4 regions of the Pseudomonas sp. HD6422 genome follow, and region 2 is predicted to be linked to each of the others. Evidence: predicted binding sites of a transcription regulator. Region 2 holds the regulator's gene; each other region holds the start of a gene.
The links. The regulator FliA, encoded in region 2, starts transcription of late flagellar genes. The targets are predictions, from matches to a motif close to CTAAAGTTTNNNNNNNNNNNGCCGNTAA.
Positions count from the first base shown of each region.

Region 1: the regulator FliA is predicted to act here: its motif matches at 2,469-2,496, upstream of KY379_RS25295 (methyl-accepting chemotaxis protein).
Region 3: the regulator FliA is predicted to act here: its motif matches at 2,628-2,655, upstream of motA (flagellar motor stator protein MotA).
Region 4: the regulator FliA is predicted to act here: its motif matches at 2,136-2,163, upstream of KY379_RS27320 (methyl-accepting chemotaxis protein).

Region 1 is NZ_JAHWIW010000051.1:6,251-10,444, reverse strand. Features, by position in the region: gene acnA (aconitate hydratase AcnA) at 1-2,378, shown strand, start outside; gene KY379_RS25295 (methyl-accepting chemotaxis protein) at 2,527-4,092, shown strand; gene KY379_RS25290 (pseudouridine synthase) at 4,152-4,194, opposite strand, start outside.
Region 2 is NZ_JAHWIW010000032.1:11,145-15,338, reverse strand. Features, by position in the region: gene flhA (flagellar biosynthesis protein FlhA) at 1-102, shown strand, start outside; gene flhF (flagellar biosynthesis protein FlhF) at 114-1,421, shown strand; gene fleN (flagellar synthesis regulator FleN) at 1,520-2,362, shown strand; gene fliA (RNA polymerase sigma factor FliA) at 2,359-3,099, shown strand; gene KY379_RS21160 (chemotaxis response regulator CheY) at 3,203-3,577, shown strand; gene KY379_RS21155 (protein phosphatase CheZ) at 3,596-4,194, shown strand, end outside.
Region 3 is NZ_JAHWIW010000014.1:110,435-114,628, reverse strand. Features, by position in the region: gene rsgA (small ribosomal subunit biogenesis GTPase RsgA) at 1-599, shown strand, start outside; gene motB (flagellar motor protein MotB) at 673-1,707, opposite strand; gene motA (flagellar motor stator protein MotA) at 1,711-2,562, opposite strand; gene KY379_RS12605 (HDOD domain-containing protein) at 2,694-4,194, shown strand, end outside.
Region 4 is NZ_JAHWIW010000001.1:5,914-10,107, reverse strand. Features, by position in the region: gene KY379_RS00055 (benzoate/H(+) symporter BenE family transporter) at 101-1,291, shown strand; gene KY379_RS27320 (methyl-accepting chemotaxis protein) at 1,337-2,041, opposite strand; partial or broken gene KY379_RS27315 (hypothetical protein) at 2,258-2,422, opposite strand; gene KY379_RS00045 (NADP-dependent oxidoreductase) at 3,614-4,194, shown strand, end outside.

The DNA of each region.
Region 1 (4,194 bases), on a different contig from region 2:
CGGTGGACCTGGTGATCGACCACTCGGTGATGGTCGACCGCTACGCCACGCCCCAGGCGTTCAGCCAGAACGTCGTTATCGAAATGCAACGCAACGGCGAGCGCTACGCCTTCCTGCGCTGGGGCCAGAGCGCCTTCGACAACTTCCGCGTGGTACCACCGGGCACCGGCATCTGCCACCAGGTCAACCTCGAGTACCTAGGCCGCACGGTGTGGACTCGGGAGGAGGACGGTCGCACCTTCGCCTACCCAGACACGCTGGTCGGCACCGATTCGCACACCACCATGATCAACGGCCTCGGCGTGCTCGGCTGGGGCGTCGGCGGCATCGAAGCGGAGGCGGCCATGCTCGGCCAGCCGGTATCGATGCTGATCCCCGAGGTGATCGGCTTCAAGCTCAGCGGCAAACTGCGCGAAGGCATCACCGCCACCGATCTGGTGTTGACCGTGACGCAGATGCTGCGCAAGAAAGGCGTAGTGGGCAAATTCGTCGAGTTCTATGGCGACGGCCTTGCCGACCTGCCCCTGGCAGACCGCGCCACCTTGGCCAACATGGCACCGGAATACGGCGCGACCTGTGGCTTCTTCCCGGTCGACGAGGTCACCCTCGACTACCTGCGTCTGTCTGGTCGGCCGACGGCTACCGTGGAACTGGTCGAGCAATACTGCAAGGCTCAGGGCCTGTGGCGCGAACCTGGCCAGGAGCCGGCTTTCACCGACACCCTGGCCCTGGACATGAACACGGTCGAGGCCAGCCTGGCCGGGCCCAAACGCCCCCAGGACCGCGTCGCCCTGGGCCAGGTCAGCCAAGCCTTCGAGCAATTCATCGAACTGCAGCCCAAGCCCCTGGCCAAAGAAGTCGGACGCCTGGAAAGCGAGGGAGGTGGCGGTGTCGCCGTAGGCAATGCCGACCAGACCGAAGGCGTCGACTACCTCCATAACGGGCAGACCCACCGCCTGCAGGATGGCGCCGTGGTCATCGCCGCCATCACTTCCTGCACCAACACCTCCAACCCCAGCGTGATGATGGCAGCCGGCTTGGTGGCGAAGAAGGCCCTGGAGAAAGGCCTGCAACGCAAGCCCTGGGTCAAGAGCTCGCTAGCGCCGGGCTCCAAGGTGGTCACCGACTACTTCAAGGCCGCTGGGCTCACCCCCTACCTCGACCAGCTCGGTTTCGACCTGGTCGGTTATGGCTGCACGACCTGCATCGGTAACTCCGGGCCGTTGGACGAGGCCATCGAGACGGCGATCAGCAGCGCCGACCTCACCGTGGCCTCCGTTCTGTCGGGCAACCGCAACTTCGAGGGCCGCGTGCACCCGTTGGTGAAAACCAACTGGCTGGCCTCCCCGCCCCTGGTGGTGGCCTACGCCTTGGCCGGCAGTGTACGGGTCAAGCTCGACAGCGAACCGCTCGGCACCGGCAAGGATGGCCAGCCGGTGTACCTGCGCGACATCTGGCCCAGCCAGCAAGAGATCGCCGATGCCGTGGCCAAGGTCGACACCGCGATGTTCCACAAGGAATACGCCGAAGTGTTCGCCGGCGACGCCCAGTGGCAAGCCATCCAGGTGCCGCAGGCAGCCACCTATGCCTGGCAGGACGACTCCACCTACATCCAGCATCCGCCGTTCTTCGAGGATATCGCTGGCGCCCCGGCGCCGATCCGCGACATCGAGGGGGCACGCATCCTGGCCTTGTTGGGCGACTCGGTGACCACCGACCATATCTCGCCGGCCGGCAACATCAAGGCCGACAGTCCGGCTGGCCGCTATCTGCGAGCCAAGGGCGTAGAGCCACGGGACTTCAACTCCTATGGCTCACGGCGAGGCAATCACGAGGTGATGATGCGCGGCACCTTCGCCAACATCCGCATCCGCAACGAAATGCTCGCCGGACAGGAAGGCGGTAACACCATCCACGTGCCCAGTGGCGAGACCCTGTCGATCTTCGACGCCGCCATGCGCTACCAGCAGGAGGGCACGCCACTGGTGGTGATCGCCGGGCAGGAGTACGGCACCGGCTCCAGCCGCGACTGGGCAGCCAAGGGCACCAATCTGTTGGGCGTCAAGGCCGTCCTTGCAGAGAGCTTCGAACGTATCCATCGCTCCAACCTGGTGGGCATGGGCGTGTTGCCACTGCAATTCAAGGGAGGCCATGACCGCAAGCAATTGGGTCTGACCGGCAAGGAGAAGATCGACGTGCTGGGGCTCACTGCCGGGCAACTGCGTCCGGGCATGAGCCTGCCGCTGCGCATCACTCGCGAGGACGGGCAGCAGCAGGACATCGAGGTCCTCTGCCGCATCGATACGTTGAACGAGGTCGAATACTTCAAGGCTGGTGGCATTCTTCATTACGTGTTGCGCCAGTTGATCGCAGGTTAGGCCCGTACCTGGGGGGAGCGGGTTTACCCGTTCCCCCGGGATATGCACCCTCCACTGGCGAAATGATTCTGCTGCCAGAGCAAATCTCCCCTCAATAAACTGCCGGGCCGGCCGATACCCCTCCAAAGCCCCGCGGACATTTCTCGCCATGCGCAACAACCAGCCGATTACCAATAGGGAACGGACTTTCCCAGCCCAGCAGCGGTTGATTTCGACCACCAACGCCAAGGGCATGATCACCTACTGCAACGATGCCTTCATTGAGATCAGCGGCTTCACCCGCGACGAGCTCACCGGTGCGCCGCACAACCTGGTGCGCCACCCGGACGTCCCGGCGGCGGTGTTCGCCCACATGTGGCAGACGCTCAAGCAAGGCCTGCCGTGGATGGGCATCGTCAAGAACCGTTGCAAGTCCGGTGACCACTACTGGGTCAACGCCTATGTCACGCCGATCTTCGACAACAACCAAGTGGTTGGCTACGAATCGGTGCGCATCAAGCCCAGCGCCGAGCAGGTCCGTCGCGCCGAGGCACTCTACCTGCGCCTGAACCAGGGCAAACCAGCCATCCCCCGGCGCGACAAATGGCTGCCCGTGGTGCAGGACTGGCTGCCGTTCATCCTGGTCAGCCAGGTGGGCTTCCTGGTCGGCAACTGGCTCGGTCACTCCTGGGGCTTCGCCCTGGCTGCCGGCCTGTCGGTGCCGCTCGGCCTGCTCGGCATGACCTGGCAGCAGCGTGGCCTCAAGCGCTTGCTGCGCCTGGCCGAGCAGACCACCTCCGACCCGCTGATCGCACAGATGTACACCGACAGTCGTGGTGTGCAGGCGCGCCTGGAAATGGCCATGCTCAGTCAGGATGCGCGCATGAAGACCTGCCTGACGCGCCTGCAGGACAGTGCCGAGCACCTCAGCGAACAAGCGCGTCAGTCCGATGTCCTGGCGCACAAGAGCTCGTCCGGCCTGGAGCGCCAGCGGGTGGAAACCGAACAGGTCGCCGCCGCCGTCAATCAGATGGCCGCCACCAGCCAGGAGGTGGCCAACCATGTGCAACGCGCAGCCGATGCCACCCAGGAGGCCAATCGTCTGACCAGCGAAGGACGGCAGATCGCCGGGGAAACCCGCGAAGCGATCGAGCGCCTGTCGGCAGCAGTCGGCGAGACCGGCGAAACCGTCACCCAGTTGGCCAAGGACAGCGACGAGATCGGCGGCGTGGTCGACGTGATCAAGGGCATTGCCGACCAGACCAACCTGCTGGCGCTCAATGCTGCCATCGAAGCGGCGCGCGCCGGCGAGATGGGCCGCGGCTTCGCCGTGGTGGCCGACGAAGTGCGTCAGCTGGCGCAACGCACCGCCGAATCCACCGGGCAGATCCACGGCTTGATCGCCAAGTTGCAACAGACCGCGAACAACGCCGTGCTGACCATGGAAACCGGCCACAAACAAGCTCAGGAAGGCGTCAGCCGAGTCATGCAGGCGGACGATGCGTTGGTGGGTATCAGTGAGGCGGTGGCCAATATCACCGACATGGCCACGCAGATCGCCGCGGCCGCCGAGCAGCAGACCTCGGTGGCGGACGAGATCAGCCGCAACATCAGCACGATTGCCGAATTGGCCGACCAGACCGCCGAGCAGGCGCAACACTCGGCGCAGTTGAGCGAAGAGCTGAGCACCACCGCCGGAGGCCAGTACTCGCTGGTTGAACGCTTCAACCGCTGACCCCCAAGTCCGGCACGCCGTCTCCCTGCAGGGGCCGGCGTGCGGTGCCCTTCGCCTAACTACCAGTCAAGGTTCAGCCGGCTCTCGAAGGAGCGAGCTTCG
Region 2 (4,194 bases):
TTCGGTCGCCTGGCCGTACCGAATTTGCATGTTCTGGCGTATCAGGAAATACCGGACAACAAGCAAGTCACCATCGTTGCCACCGTGGGCCCAAATGGCTGAGGTAGTGGGTTATGCAAGTTAAGCGTTTTTTCGCCGCCGATATGCGCCAGGCCATGAAGCTGGTTCGTGATGAGCTCGGCTCCGATGCCGCCATCATCGGCAACCGTCGCATCGCCGGTGGCGTCGAACTCACTGCCGCGCTGGACTACAAGCTGTCGGCCCTGGCGCCGCGGGTACCCAATGCCGAGCTCGAGGAAGAGCTGCGCAAGACGCAGTCGCGTATCGCCTCGGCCCAGGCCGAGTTGGCCAGCCGCGAAGGCGAGGCCTTGGGGAACCGCCAATTGTTCGCCGGCCAGTCGCTGACCGCCGCCGAGCCGTTGATCGAGCCCCATGTCGATGAGCCGGTGGCACCAGCGCCGGCACCGGCTGCGGCGGTCGACCCGCGTCTGTTCGATGCCATGCGCTCGGAGCTCTCGGGCCTGCGTGAACTGCTCGAAGTGCAGCTCGGCTCGCTCGCCTGGGGGCAGTTGCAAGGCAATCAGCCGCAGCAGGCCAACCTCTGGCGGCGCCTGTTGCGCATCGGCCTGTCCGGGCCGATCGCCCGACAACTGCTCGATCTCACCCAGGGCATCGAAGAGCCGCGCCAGGCCTGGCGCATGCTGCTGGCACACCTGGCGCGGATGATCGAAGTGCCTGAGGTCGAGCCGATCGAAGAGGGCGGGGTGATCGCCATGGTCGGCCCGGCCGGCATGGGCAAGACCACCACGCTGGCCAAGCTGGCGGCGCGCTATGTGCTCAAGTACGGCCCGGCCAATGTCGCGCTGGTGAGCATGGACAGTTTTCGCATCGGCGCCCAGGAGCAGCTCAAGACTTTGGGCCGTATCCTCAACGTGCCGGTCACCTATGTCGATCCGGGCGAGTCCTTGGCCCAGGCCCTGGAGCCGCTGCTGCGCAAGCGTGTGGTGCTGATCGACACCGCTGGCCTGCAAGCCAGCGATCCGGCTCTGCGTATGCAACTGGAAACCCTGGCCGGGCGTGGCATCGCTGCGAAGAATTACCTGGTACTGGCCACCACCAGCCAGAAGCAGGTGCTGACGGCCGCCTACCACAGCTACAAGCGCTGCGGCCTGGCTGGATGTATCCTGACCAAACTCGATGAGACGGCGAGCCTCGGCGAAGTGCTGAGCCTGGCCATCAGTCATGAACTGCCCGTGGCCTATCTGACCGATGGCCCGCGCATTCCTGACGACCTGCACTTGCCGCGCAAGCACCAACTGGTGAGTCGCGCCGTCAGCGTGCAGATGCAGGACGAGCCCAGCGAGGAGGCCATGGCCGACATGTTCGCTGATCTCTATCACAACCCGCGCCGTGCGGGTTGAAGGCAAGACATGTGCAAGACAGCTATACCAAAGTACCTACACCCAGGGGCCTGCACGCTTGCCCCTCGTGTGGCCCAGGTCCAAGCGAGACAAGGTAAATAACAGATATGGGTAGCATGCACCCCGTACAGGTGATCGCCGTGACTGGCGGCAAAGGTGGCGTCGGCAAGACCAATGTTTCAGTGAATCTGTCACTGGCATTGGCCGAGCTCGGCCGCCGCGTCATGCTGCTGGACGCCGACCTTGGCCTGGCCAACGTCGACGTGCTGCTGGGGCTGACCCCCAAGCGCACCATCGCCGATGTCATCGAAGGCCGTTGCGAACTGCGCGATGTCCTGCTGCAAGGTCCCAACGGTGTGCGCATCGTACCGGCGGCCTCGGGCACGCAAAGCATGGTGCACCTCGCGCCGGCCCAGCACGCTGGCCTGATTCAGGCCTTCAGCGAGATCGGCGACAACCTCGACGTACTGGTCATCGACACCGCTGCCGGTATCGGTGACTCGGTGGTCAGCTTCGTGCGGGCCGCCCAGGAAGTGCTGCTGGTGGTGTGCGACGAACCCACCTCCATCACCGATGCCTACGCACTGATCAAGCTGCTCAACCGTGACTATGGGATGAGCCGTTTCCGCGTCCTGGCCAACATGGCGCAGAGTCCCCAAGAGGGGCGCAACCTGTTCGCCAAGCTGACCAAGGTGACCGATCGCTTCCTCGACGTGGCCCTGCAGTACGTCGGCGCCGTGCCCTACGACGAATGCGTGCGCAAGGCGGTGCAGAAGCAGCGCGCGGTCTACGAGGCCTTCCCGCGCTCGAAATGCGCCTTGGCGTTCAAGGCGATCGCGCAGAAGGTCGACAGCTGGCCGCTGCCGGCCAACCCGCGTGGCCATCTGGAATTCTTCGTCGAGCGCCTGGTGCAACCCAGCAGCGCGGGGCCGGTGTTATGAACGCCAGCGGCTTCAAGATGTACAGCAAGGCGTCCAAGGATGCCCAGTACGAGCTGATCGAGCGCTATGCGCCGCTGGTCAAGCGTATCGCTTATCACCTGCTGGCACGCCTGCCGGCCAACGTCCAGGTCGAAGACCTGATTCAGGCCGGCATGATCGGCCTGCTGGAAGTGGCCAACAAATACGATGCCAGCAAGGGTGCGAGCTTCGAAACCTACGCTGGCATCCGCATCCGTGGGGCCATGCTCGACGAGGTCCGCAAGGGTGACTGGGCACCCCGCTCGGTGCACCGCAACACTCGCATGGTCAGCGACGCGATGCGCGCCGTCGAAGCAAGAACGGGACGTGACGCTAAAGATCACGAGGTTGCTGCCGAACTCCAATTGAGTCTCGATGATTACTACGGGATTTTGAACGATACCTTGGGTAGTCGCCTGTTCAGCTTCGACGACCTGTTGCAGGACGGCGAGCACGAAGGGTTGCATGAGGACGGCGCCAGTGGCCAGGTCGAGCCTTCGCGGGATTTGGAAGAAGAGCGCTTCCAGGCTGCCCTGGCCGATGCCATCGCCAACCTGCCGGAGCGCGAGCGCCTGGTGCTGGCGCTGTACTACGACGAGGAGCTGAACCTCAAGGAAATCGGTGAGGTGCTGGGGGTCAGCGAATCGCGTGTCAGCCAGTTGCATAGCCAGTGCGCCGCGCGTCTGCGCAGCCGCCTTGGAGAATGGCGGGCACGTTGAGCCCGGGGTCGTTGCAGTCGTTTGCCGTTGTACCGAATTGATTGAGTGCGTGCTCGCAGGCGAGCGCGTTTGAGACTGCTTGGAGGTCTAATTGAACAAAGACATGAAAATCCTCATCGTTGACGACTTCTCGACGATGCGGCGGATCATCAAGAACCTGTTGCGTGATCTGGGCTTCACCAATACCGATGAAGCCGATGACGGCACCACGGCGCTGCCGATGCTCGAAAGCGGCCACTACGACTTCCTGGTGACCGACTGGAACATGCCGGGTATGTCCGGTATCGACCTGCTGCGCAAGGTGCGCGCTCACGAGCGCCTCAAGGGCATGCCGGTGCTGATGGTGACTGCCGAGGCCAAGCGCGACCAGATCATCGAAGCGGCCCAGGCCGGCGTCAATGGTTATGTGGTCAAGCCGTTCACCGCCCAGGTGCTCAAAGAAAAGATCGAGAAGATCTTCGAACGCGTCAACGGCTGAGTCACGTCAGGGGGCGCCATGGAACCATCACATTCGTCTTTGGGGGAGTTCGAGTCGACCCTGAAGAAACATGCCGAGGAATTGGTCGAGAGCCTGGAAAAGGGTCGTTTCGGCGATGCGGTGCAGCTGATTCACCAGCTGAACCAGACCCGCGACCGCGGCCTGTACCAGGAAGTCGGCAAGCTCACCCGCGAGCTGCACAGTGCGATCGTCAGCTTCCAGATCGACCCGCGCATGCCGCAGGCCGAGGAAGTTTCGCAGATCACCGACGCCACCGAGCGCCTGTCCTACGTGGTGAAGCTCACCGAGGGCGCCGCCAACCGCACCATGGATCTGGTGGAGCAGGGCACTCCGGTGCTCAACGAGCTGGCGGCCGAGGCGCAGAACCTGAGTGTCGATTGGCAGCGTTTCATGCGCCGCGAAGTCGCTGCGCCGGAGTTCCGTGACCTGGTCAAGCGCGTCGACAGTTTCCTGACGCATAGCGCCGAGGGCAACCGCCAGGTCGCCGGCTACCTCAACGACATTCTCCTGGCCCAGGACTACCAAGACCTCACTGGCCAGGTGATCAAACGGGTCACCGCATTGGTGACCGAAGTCGAAAGCAATCTGCTCAAGCT
Region 3 (4,194 bases), on a different contig from region 2:
ACCGCTATCTGGTGGCAGCCGAGCATGCCGGCATCCGCCCCCTTCTGCTGCTGAACAAGGCCGACCTCATCGACGAGCAGAATGGCCCAGGCCTGCACGAACTGCTCGAGGTGTACCGCGAACTGGGTTATCCGCTGCTGGAAGTCTCGGCCCATCAAGGCGACGGCATGCAACGCCTGCAACAGATGCTGGACGGGCACATCAGCGTATTCGTCGGGCAGTCGGGGGTGGGCAAATCGTCGCTGGTCAACAGCCTGCTGCCGGACGCCGGCACACGAGTCGGCGACCTGTCCGAATGGTCTGGCCAAGGCACGCATACCACCACCACGGCCCGCCTGTACCACTTCCCCAACGGCGGCGACCTGATCGACTCGCCAGGGATTCGCGAGTTCGGCCTGGCCCACGTCAGCCGCGATGACGTCGAAGCGGGCTTCATCGAGTTCCGCGACCTTTTCGGCACCTGCCGTTTCCGCGACTGCAAGCATGACCGGGAGCCAGGCTGCGCACTGCTCAAGGCCCTGGACGATGGCCGGATCAAGCCACAGCGGATGAACAGCTACCGCTCGATCATCGCCAGCCTCACCCAAGACAGCTACTGAGCTCGACGCCCGGCCGCCGGGCCAGAATGAAAGAAGGGGCTGCAGCGCAGCCCCTTCTTTCATTTCAGCGTCTTCATTGATCCTTGGCGTCGTCCATCTTCAACACGCCATCCTCGAAGATATTCAGCTTCTGGCGCAGCTCACGCGGCTGCATCGGCGTGTCGCTCGCCCCCGGCGCCGCCGAAGCGCCAGGCGATGTGGGCGCCGTGGAGGGGGCTGGTGGCGTGGCTTCAGACGCAGGCGGTGTCTCCGGAGCGCCTTGCTTGCCTTCGATATCGCGCTGGGCCTTCTTGGTCAGGACGATGATATCGATGCGCCGGTTGACCGGATTGAACGGATTCTTGCGGTCGAACAGCGACGACGAGGCATAGCCGACCACCCGCGCCACCTGCTCGTCCGGATAGCCCCCGGCCACCAGTGCCCGACGCGCCGCGTTGGCACGGTTGGCCGACAGCTCCCAGTTGCCGAAGTCACCGGTACCCGCATACGGCTTGGCATCGGTGTGGCCACTGATGCTGATCTTGTTCGGCACCGCCTTGATGGTGTCGGCCATGGCCAGCAGGATGTCCTCGAAATACGGCTGCAAGCGCGCACTGCCGAGATCGAACATCGGCCGGTTCTCGGCGTCCATGATCTGAATGCGCAAGCCGTCCTGGGTGATCTCGAACAGAATCTGATCCTTGAACTTCTGCAGCTCGGGATTTTCCTCCACCTTGTTCTGCAATTCCTGCAACAGCAGCTCCAGGCGTTCGCGCTCGACCTGCTCGGCCAGAGTTTCGACCTGGTCCTTGTCCAGTTGCATGCTGGTGTCGGGTGTAGGCTCGGATTTCTCTTCCGGGTTGATGGTCTTTTCCGGCGCCAACTGCGGCGAACCGCCCAGGTCGATGACGTAAGGCGTGCCGCTTTCGGAAAAGCCGATCGGATCCTTGAAGTAGCCGGCGATGGCGATCTTCTGCTCGGGCGTGGCCGTGGACAGCAGCCAGAGCACCAGGAAGAACGCCATCATCGCCGTGGCGAAGTCGGCGAAGGCGATCTTCCAGGCACCGCCATGGTGACCGCCGCCGAAGCGCTTGACGCGCTTGATGATTATCGGCTGATTGTTCTCCATGACTCAGCGACCACGAACCGCTTGTTCCAGCTCGGAGAAGCTCGGGCGATGCTTCGGGTACAGCACCTTGCGGCCGAATTCCACCGCCAGCGAAGGTGGCATGCCAGAGGCCGAGGCCACCAGCGACGCCTTGATCGACTCGTAGAGGTTGATCTCTTCCTTGGCATCGTGCTCCAGGCACTTGGCCAGCGGACCGAAGAAACCATAGGCCGCGAGAATACCGAAGAAGGTACCGACCAGCGCCGCACCCACATGCAGACCGATCGAGGCCTGGTCGCCGTCCCCCAGCGAAGCCATGGTCACCACGATGCCCAGTACCGCCGCGACGATACCGAAGCCGGGCATGCCGTCGGCGATGCCAGTGACCGCATGGGACGGGTGCTCGAGCTCTTCCTTCATGTTCAACAGTTCCATGTCGAACAGGCCTTCGAGCTCGTGCGGCGCCATGTTGCCGGTGGACATGATGCGCAGGTAGTCGCAGATGAACGCAGTCATGCGCTCATCGCCCAGCACCGATGGATACTTGGCGAAGATCGGGCTGGCCGCGGCATCTTCGATATCGCTCTCGATCGCCATCATGCCTTCGCGACGGCTCTTGTTGAGGATTTCGTAGACCAGGCCCAGCACTTCCATGTAGTAACTATGGGTAAACCGCGAGCCGAACATCTTCATCGACTTCTTGATTACATGCATGGTCATGTAACCGGGGTTGGCCTGCAGGAACGCACCGAAGGCCGCGCCGCCGATGATCAGCACTTCGAATGGCTGGATCAGCGCCGCAATCTTGCCGTGGGAAAGAACGTATCCGCCGAGCACGCTCGCGAATACGACGATGATGCCGATAATTTTAGCCATAGGTTCAAAGCACTTGCAGTCGTGGTCAGGGTCGGGGGACGGGAGCTTTAAAACTCTTCTTCTACTTATCGGCAGAACTGCGCCAGACTATAGCCACTCAAAGCGAAAAGCCAGTTCGGACTGATGTCAAAATGCCAATTGAAACTAAGGTACCTGCTGAGATTCCGCGCACGTTGAAGACCTGGGTAACGGTACTCGACGGCATTCGCCTGCCGGTGCCGAAACACAGTCATGACCGGGTAATGGCCGCCATCAACGACAGCCGACGGTCCCTGCGCGACATCGCCGAACTGATGCAGGACAGCCCGGCTCTGGTGCTCTCGGTGATGCGCGAAGCCAACCATCCCGGCAATCCAAGCCAGGCCGAGCCGGCCGAAAGCCTGGAAATCGCCCTCAACCGTCTGGGCCTGGCGCGCACCGAACAATTGCTCAAGCGCTTGCCTTCACTGCCAGACGAAGAACTGCCGCCGGTCCTGTGCCAGTTCCTGCTCATCAGCCAGCACGCTGCGCAACAGGCCAGCGGCCTGTTCGCCAGCCGCCTGGCGCGGCTGTGGCAGGAGATCCACTGGGGCAGTCTGCTGTTTCTGGCACCGCTATGGCCGCTGGCCCTGGCCTACCCCAAATTACTCGACACCTGGGAACTGCGGGTTATCCACAAGGGCGAGGACGCCGCGCAGGTGGAGCACGAGTTGTTTGGCGTGCGCATCATGGCTCTGTGCCGGGCTGTGGCCGAGCATTGGCGCCTGCCCCAGTGGGTCACCCAGGGCTACCGGCTGCTGCTCGAAGAGCGCGAGCAACTGGCGCTGGTGCTGAATATCGCCCGCGATTCGGACGAACTCAGCCAACAGCACCGCCTGGACGAGGAGCCGGGGCTGCGCCGCTGGTTCAACCAGCCCGCCAATACCGTATTGTTGGCCAACAACCTGGCCTTGGCCGCACAAGTGGGCTGGGACAATCCCCATTTGCTGCGCTGGCAGCTGCTGACTGCCCTGTACCTGCAGACATCGCTGGACGACGTGCAGCAGCAGGTGCATCAGCAGGCTGCCGCGAGTGCCCGTCACCATGCCCGGTACGCCGTATTCCACCCCGCCGAAGCCTTGATCTGGCCCTGGCAGCAGCGCCGCCCGCACCCCGACATGCTCACCCCACCGCCGCCCGGCAGCGACGACTTGGCACGCTGGCGCAAGCTGTGTCAGGAGCTATTGGCACAACCCAGTCCATTCGCCAATGCGGTGCACCTGGCCAGCCAGGCCCGCGAGGCCCTGCAGGCCTGCGGCATGCAGCGCATCCTGCTGCTGAGCCTGGATCGAACCTGCGATTACCTGCGCGTACAGCAAGCCAGCGGGCTGCCCAAGGAAGCGGAGGCCATCGCCCTGCAAGTACCGCAGAACAAGTTGCTGCAAAAGCTGCTGAGCAAGGCCGCGCAGCTGCGACTGACCCCCGATAACCACGCCCAGTTCGCCGCCCTGCTGCCCGCCCCCTTGCGCACACTGTTCAGCGGCGAGCACCTGCTGTTGCGTTCGCTGGCCGTGGATGACCAGGTCTTGATGCTGGCCGTGGCCGACCAGGGCGGAAAGCCGCTGGCCGATGTCAGCGTGCAGGCGTTCGGCAAGACCGCGCAATGCATCGAGC
Region 4 (4,194 bases), on a different contig from region 2:
GGCAACTGTACGGCCAAAAGCAATACCTGCTGTATGGCAAAGATCACCTGCCCACGGGTTAGGCTGAAAAAACTGCTTACACCTCTACAAGGATTTTCCCATGACCGATGCCACCTCCGCTCGCCTGCGGCCTTTGGCAGACAGTTCCGCCTCGGCGGTGGTCGCCGGCTTCATCGCCATGCTCACCGGCTACACCAGTTCCCTGGTATTGATGTTCCAGGCCGGCCAGGCAGCAGGCCTGACCAGCGCGCAGATCTCTTCGTGGATCTGGGCGCTGTCGATCGGCATGGCGGTGTGCAGCATCGGCCTTTCCTTGCGTTACCGCACGCCGGTGACCGTGGCGTGGTCCACCCCCGGAGCGGCACTGTTGATCACCAGCCTGGGCGGGGTCAGCTACGGCGAGGCCATCGGCGCGTACATCACCTGCGCGGTGCTGGTGCTGATCTGCGGCCTGACCGGCAGTTTCGATCGCCTGGTCAAACGCATTCCAGCCTCCCTGGCCTCGGCATTGCTGGCCGGCATCCTGTTCAAGATCGGCAGCGAGATCTTCGTCGCCGCCCAGCACCGCACGGTGCTGGTACTGGGCATGTTCTTCAGCTACCTGCTGGTCAAGCGCCTGTCGCCACGTTATTGCGTGCTGGCCGCGCTGCTGGTGGGCACGGCGTTGTCGGGGGCCCTGGGCCTGCTCGACTTCAGTGGTTTCCACCTGGAGGTGGCCAAACCCGTGTGGACCACGCCGAGCTTCTCCCTGGCAGCGACCATCAGCATCGGCATACCGTTGTTCGTGGTGGCGATGACCTCGCAAAACATGCCAGGGGTGGCGGTGCTGCGAGCCGATGGCTACCAGGTCCCGGCCTCGCCGCTGATTTCCACCACTGGCCTGGCGTCGCTGCTGCTGGCGCCGTTCGGCGCGCACGGGGTCAACCTGGCGGCGATCAGTGCAGCGATCTGCACCGGCCCGCATGCCCATGAAGATCCGGCCAAGCGTTATACCGCCGCGGTCTGGTGCGGAATCTTCTACGGTGTCGCCGGCACGTTCGGCGCCACCCTCGCGGCGCTGTTCGCCGCACTGCCGAAAGAGCTGGTGCTGTCGATCGCCGCCCTGGCGCTATTCGGCTCGATCATGAACGGGCTGAGCGTGGCCATGAGCGCGGCCAGGGAGCGTGAGGCGGCGTTGATCACCTTCATGGTGACGGCGTCGGGGTTCACGCTGTTCTCGGTCGGTTCGGCGTTCTGGGGGATCGTGGCAGGGGTGCTGACCTTGCTGATTCTGAATCCGCGCCAAGCTTGACGCATCCGCACAAAGGCCAGCGCGCGTCCTGCGCGCTGGCACCGTTCACAGCCTGAAATGCCCTACCATGCCCTGCAAGTCGCTGCCCAAGCGCGCCAGTTCGACGCTGGAACGCGCATTGCCCGCCATCGCCAGCGCCGCCTGATCGGCACTGCCGCGGATATGGGTGACGCTGCGGCTGATTTCCTCGGCCACCGAGCTTTGCTGCTCCGCTGCAGCGGCAATCTGCTGGTTCATCTGCTGGATCAGCGACACCGCAGAGGCGATGCTGCCCAAGGCGCTCTCGGTCTGCAGTGCGTCAGCCACCGCCAGCCGCACCAGCTCGGTACTGCCACGGATCTGCGTCACCGATAGCTGGGCGTTGCCACGCAGGCTGGCCACCAGCTGCTCGATCTGCTCGGTGGACTGCCGGGTACGCCGAGCCAATGCCCGCACCTCATCGGCCACCACCGCGAAGCCACGCCCCTGCTCGCCCGCCCGCGCCGCCTCGATCGCCGCGTTGAGCGCTAGCAGGTTGGTCTGCTCGGCCACGCTCTTGATCACCTCCAAGACATCGCCAATGGTGTGGATCTCGGCGCTGAGGCTCTCGATACCGGCGCTGGCCGCCTCGGCAGCTTCGGCCAGTTGTTCGATACGCTGCATGCTCTGGCGCACCACCTGCTGACCGCTGTCGACCTTGTCGTCGGCGGCCTGGGCGGCCTCGGCAGCCTGCTCGGCATTGCGCGCCACATCGTGCACGGTGGCGGTCATCTGCTGCATGGCAGTGGCCACCTGCTCCGTTTCTTCCTTCTGGCTGCCGACTTCACGGTTGGTCTGCTCGGTCACCGCCGACAACGCCTGGGCATTGTCGGCCAATTGCTCGATACCTTGCTGCAAACCACTGACGATGCCTGCCAGCCCCTGCTCCATCTGCTGCATGGCCTGCATCAACTGACCCACTTCGTCACGCCGCGGCGCATGGGGCGGGTGCACCAGCTCCCCCGCCGCGATGCGCTGGGCGCGATCGATGACGCCCTTGAGCGGCAAGACCAGTGCCCGGGTGATCAGCCAGCCGGCCACTATCCCCACCAACAAGGCAAGCCCCGCACCCAGGGCGATGGCCAGGCTGTTGCGCGAGAGCTCCGCCTGCATGGCCTGCTGCTGCCCGGCGTAGGCCTGCTCGACGCGCTGGGTGACCTGACCGGCGCGGGCCTGCAATTGCGCCTTGAGGCCCTGCTCGCGGCCCAGCAGGTCGGTGTATTCATCGAGCTTCTCGGAGAACCCGGCAATGTGCCCGGCCACCTCGCCCAGCACACTGCGGTAGCCAGGGTCCGCGACCGCCGTCTTGAGCTGGTCGACCAGATTGGCGGCATCGACCGTTTGCGCAATGCGCTCCTGGCCCTCGCTCGGCTCGCCCTTGCGGCTCTTGTCCAGGCGCACCCGGGCCTCGTCCATGGCCTGCATCATCAGCCGCGATACCTGGCCGACCTGGGCGGCCTGTTCGAGGAACTCGCTGCCCTGCTGGCCTTGGGATTGCTTTAGGGTATAAACGCCATCGTCGGCCAGGCCGGCCTGGACCACATCGAGATTGCCGCCCATGCTGGTGACCGCCCAGCTGGCCGTGTCCAGCGCCAGCTCCTTGGCCTGGACCACGCCAACGAAGGCATCGAAGGCCTGGCCATAGGCGGCCAGGTCCGCTTGCACCCCGTCCAGCCCAGGCAAGCCCTGGACCCGCTCGACCAGATCCTTCAGGCCGCCACGCAAGGCCTCGGCCTGCTGGTTGTCGGAACGCAAGGCGAACGCTTGCTCATGCTCGCGCAAGCGCAGCAGGTCGGTGTTGAACTGAGACAGTTCGCGCAAGCCTTCGAAGCGCTGGGCCACACCCTGCAGCGCGGCGATGCCGATGGCTGCCACGGCCAGGGTCAACAACAACACCAGGGCAAAGCCCAAGCCGAGCTTGCGGGCCATGCCCAGGTTTGCCAACACACCGTGCCGGGTCGTGCCCATGGCGATCCCCCTTCAACTTGTCAGGCTTTGCCGAAAGGCCAAGAGTGGCAACAGCGCCCGCCAGGGACAAGGGCTTGGCGCCACGATAGTGTCAAATGAGTATCACCGTGTCGCTTTCAGCGAGATGAAGGTCGCCCTGTGTGCGGAAACAACGTCTGGGTGGCCGCAGCCTGCCAGTGGGCGACACGATTTGGCTGGTCACCTGTTCAGATGACGCTCGAGCATCATCAGGTCCGCAGTTGGGCTACCATGCTTGTCGGTGATATTAGGCACCGGCCAGCATCAACAAGGTAAATTGATCGAGTTTCCCTTGTCAGCCCTTTTCGAGGACACGCCATGACCCAGACCAACCGCCGCTTCCTGCTCAGCAAACGCCCCGTCGGCGCTGTACGCCGCGACGACTTCACCTTCGAGAACGCCCCCGTCGCCGAGCCAGCCGAGGGTCAGGTCCAGGTCCGTAACCTGTACCTGTCGCTGGACCCGGCCATGCGCGGTTGGATGAACGAAGGCAAGTCCTACATCCCACCGGTAGGACTGGGCGAGGTGATGCGTGCATTGGGCGTAGGCGAAGTCGTCGCCTCCAAGCACCCGGACTTCAACCCAGGCGATCACGTCAACGGCCCGCTGGGTGTGCAGGACTACTTCACCGGCGCCCCCCAGGGCCTGTATAAGATCGACCCCAAGCTCGCCCCCCTGCCCCGCTATCTGTCGGCCCTGGGCATGACCGGCATGACCGCCTACTTCGCGCTGCTGGAAGTCGGCCAGCCCAAGGCCGGTGAAACCGTGGTGATTTCCGGTGCCGCCGGTGCCGTGGGCAGCATTGTCGGGCAGATCGCCAAGATCAAAGGTTGCCGTGTGGTCGGTATCGCTGGCGGGGCGGAGAAATGCCAGTACCTCAAGGATGAATTGGGCTTCGA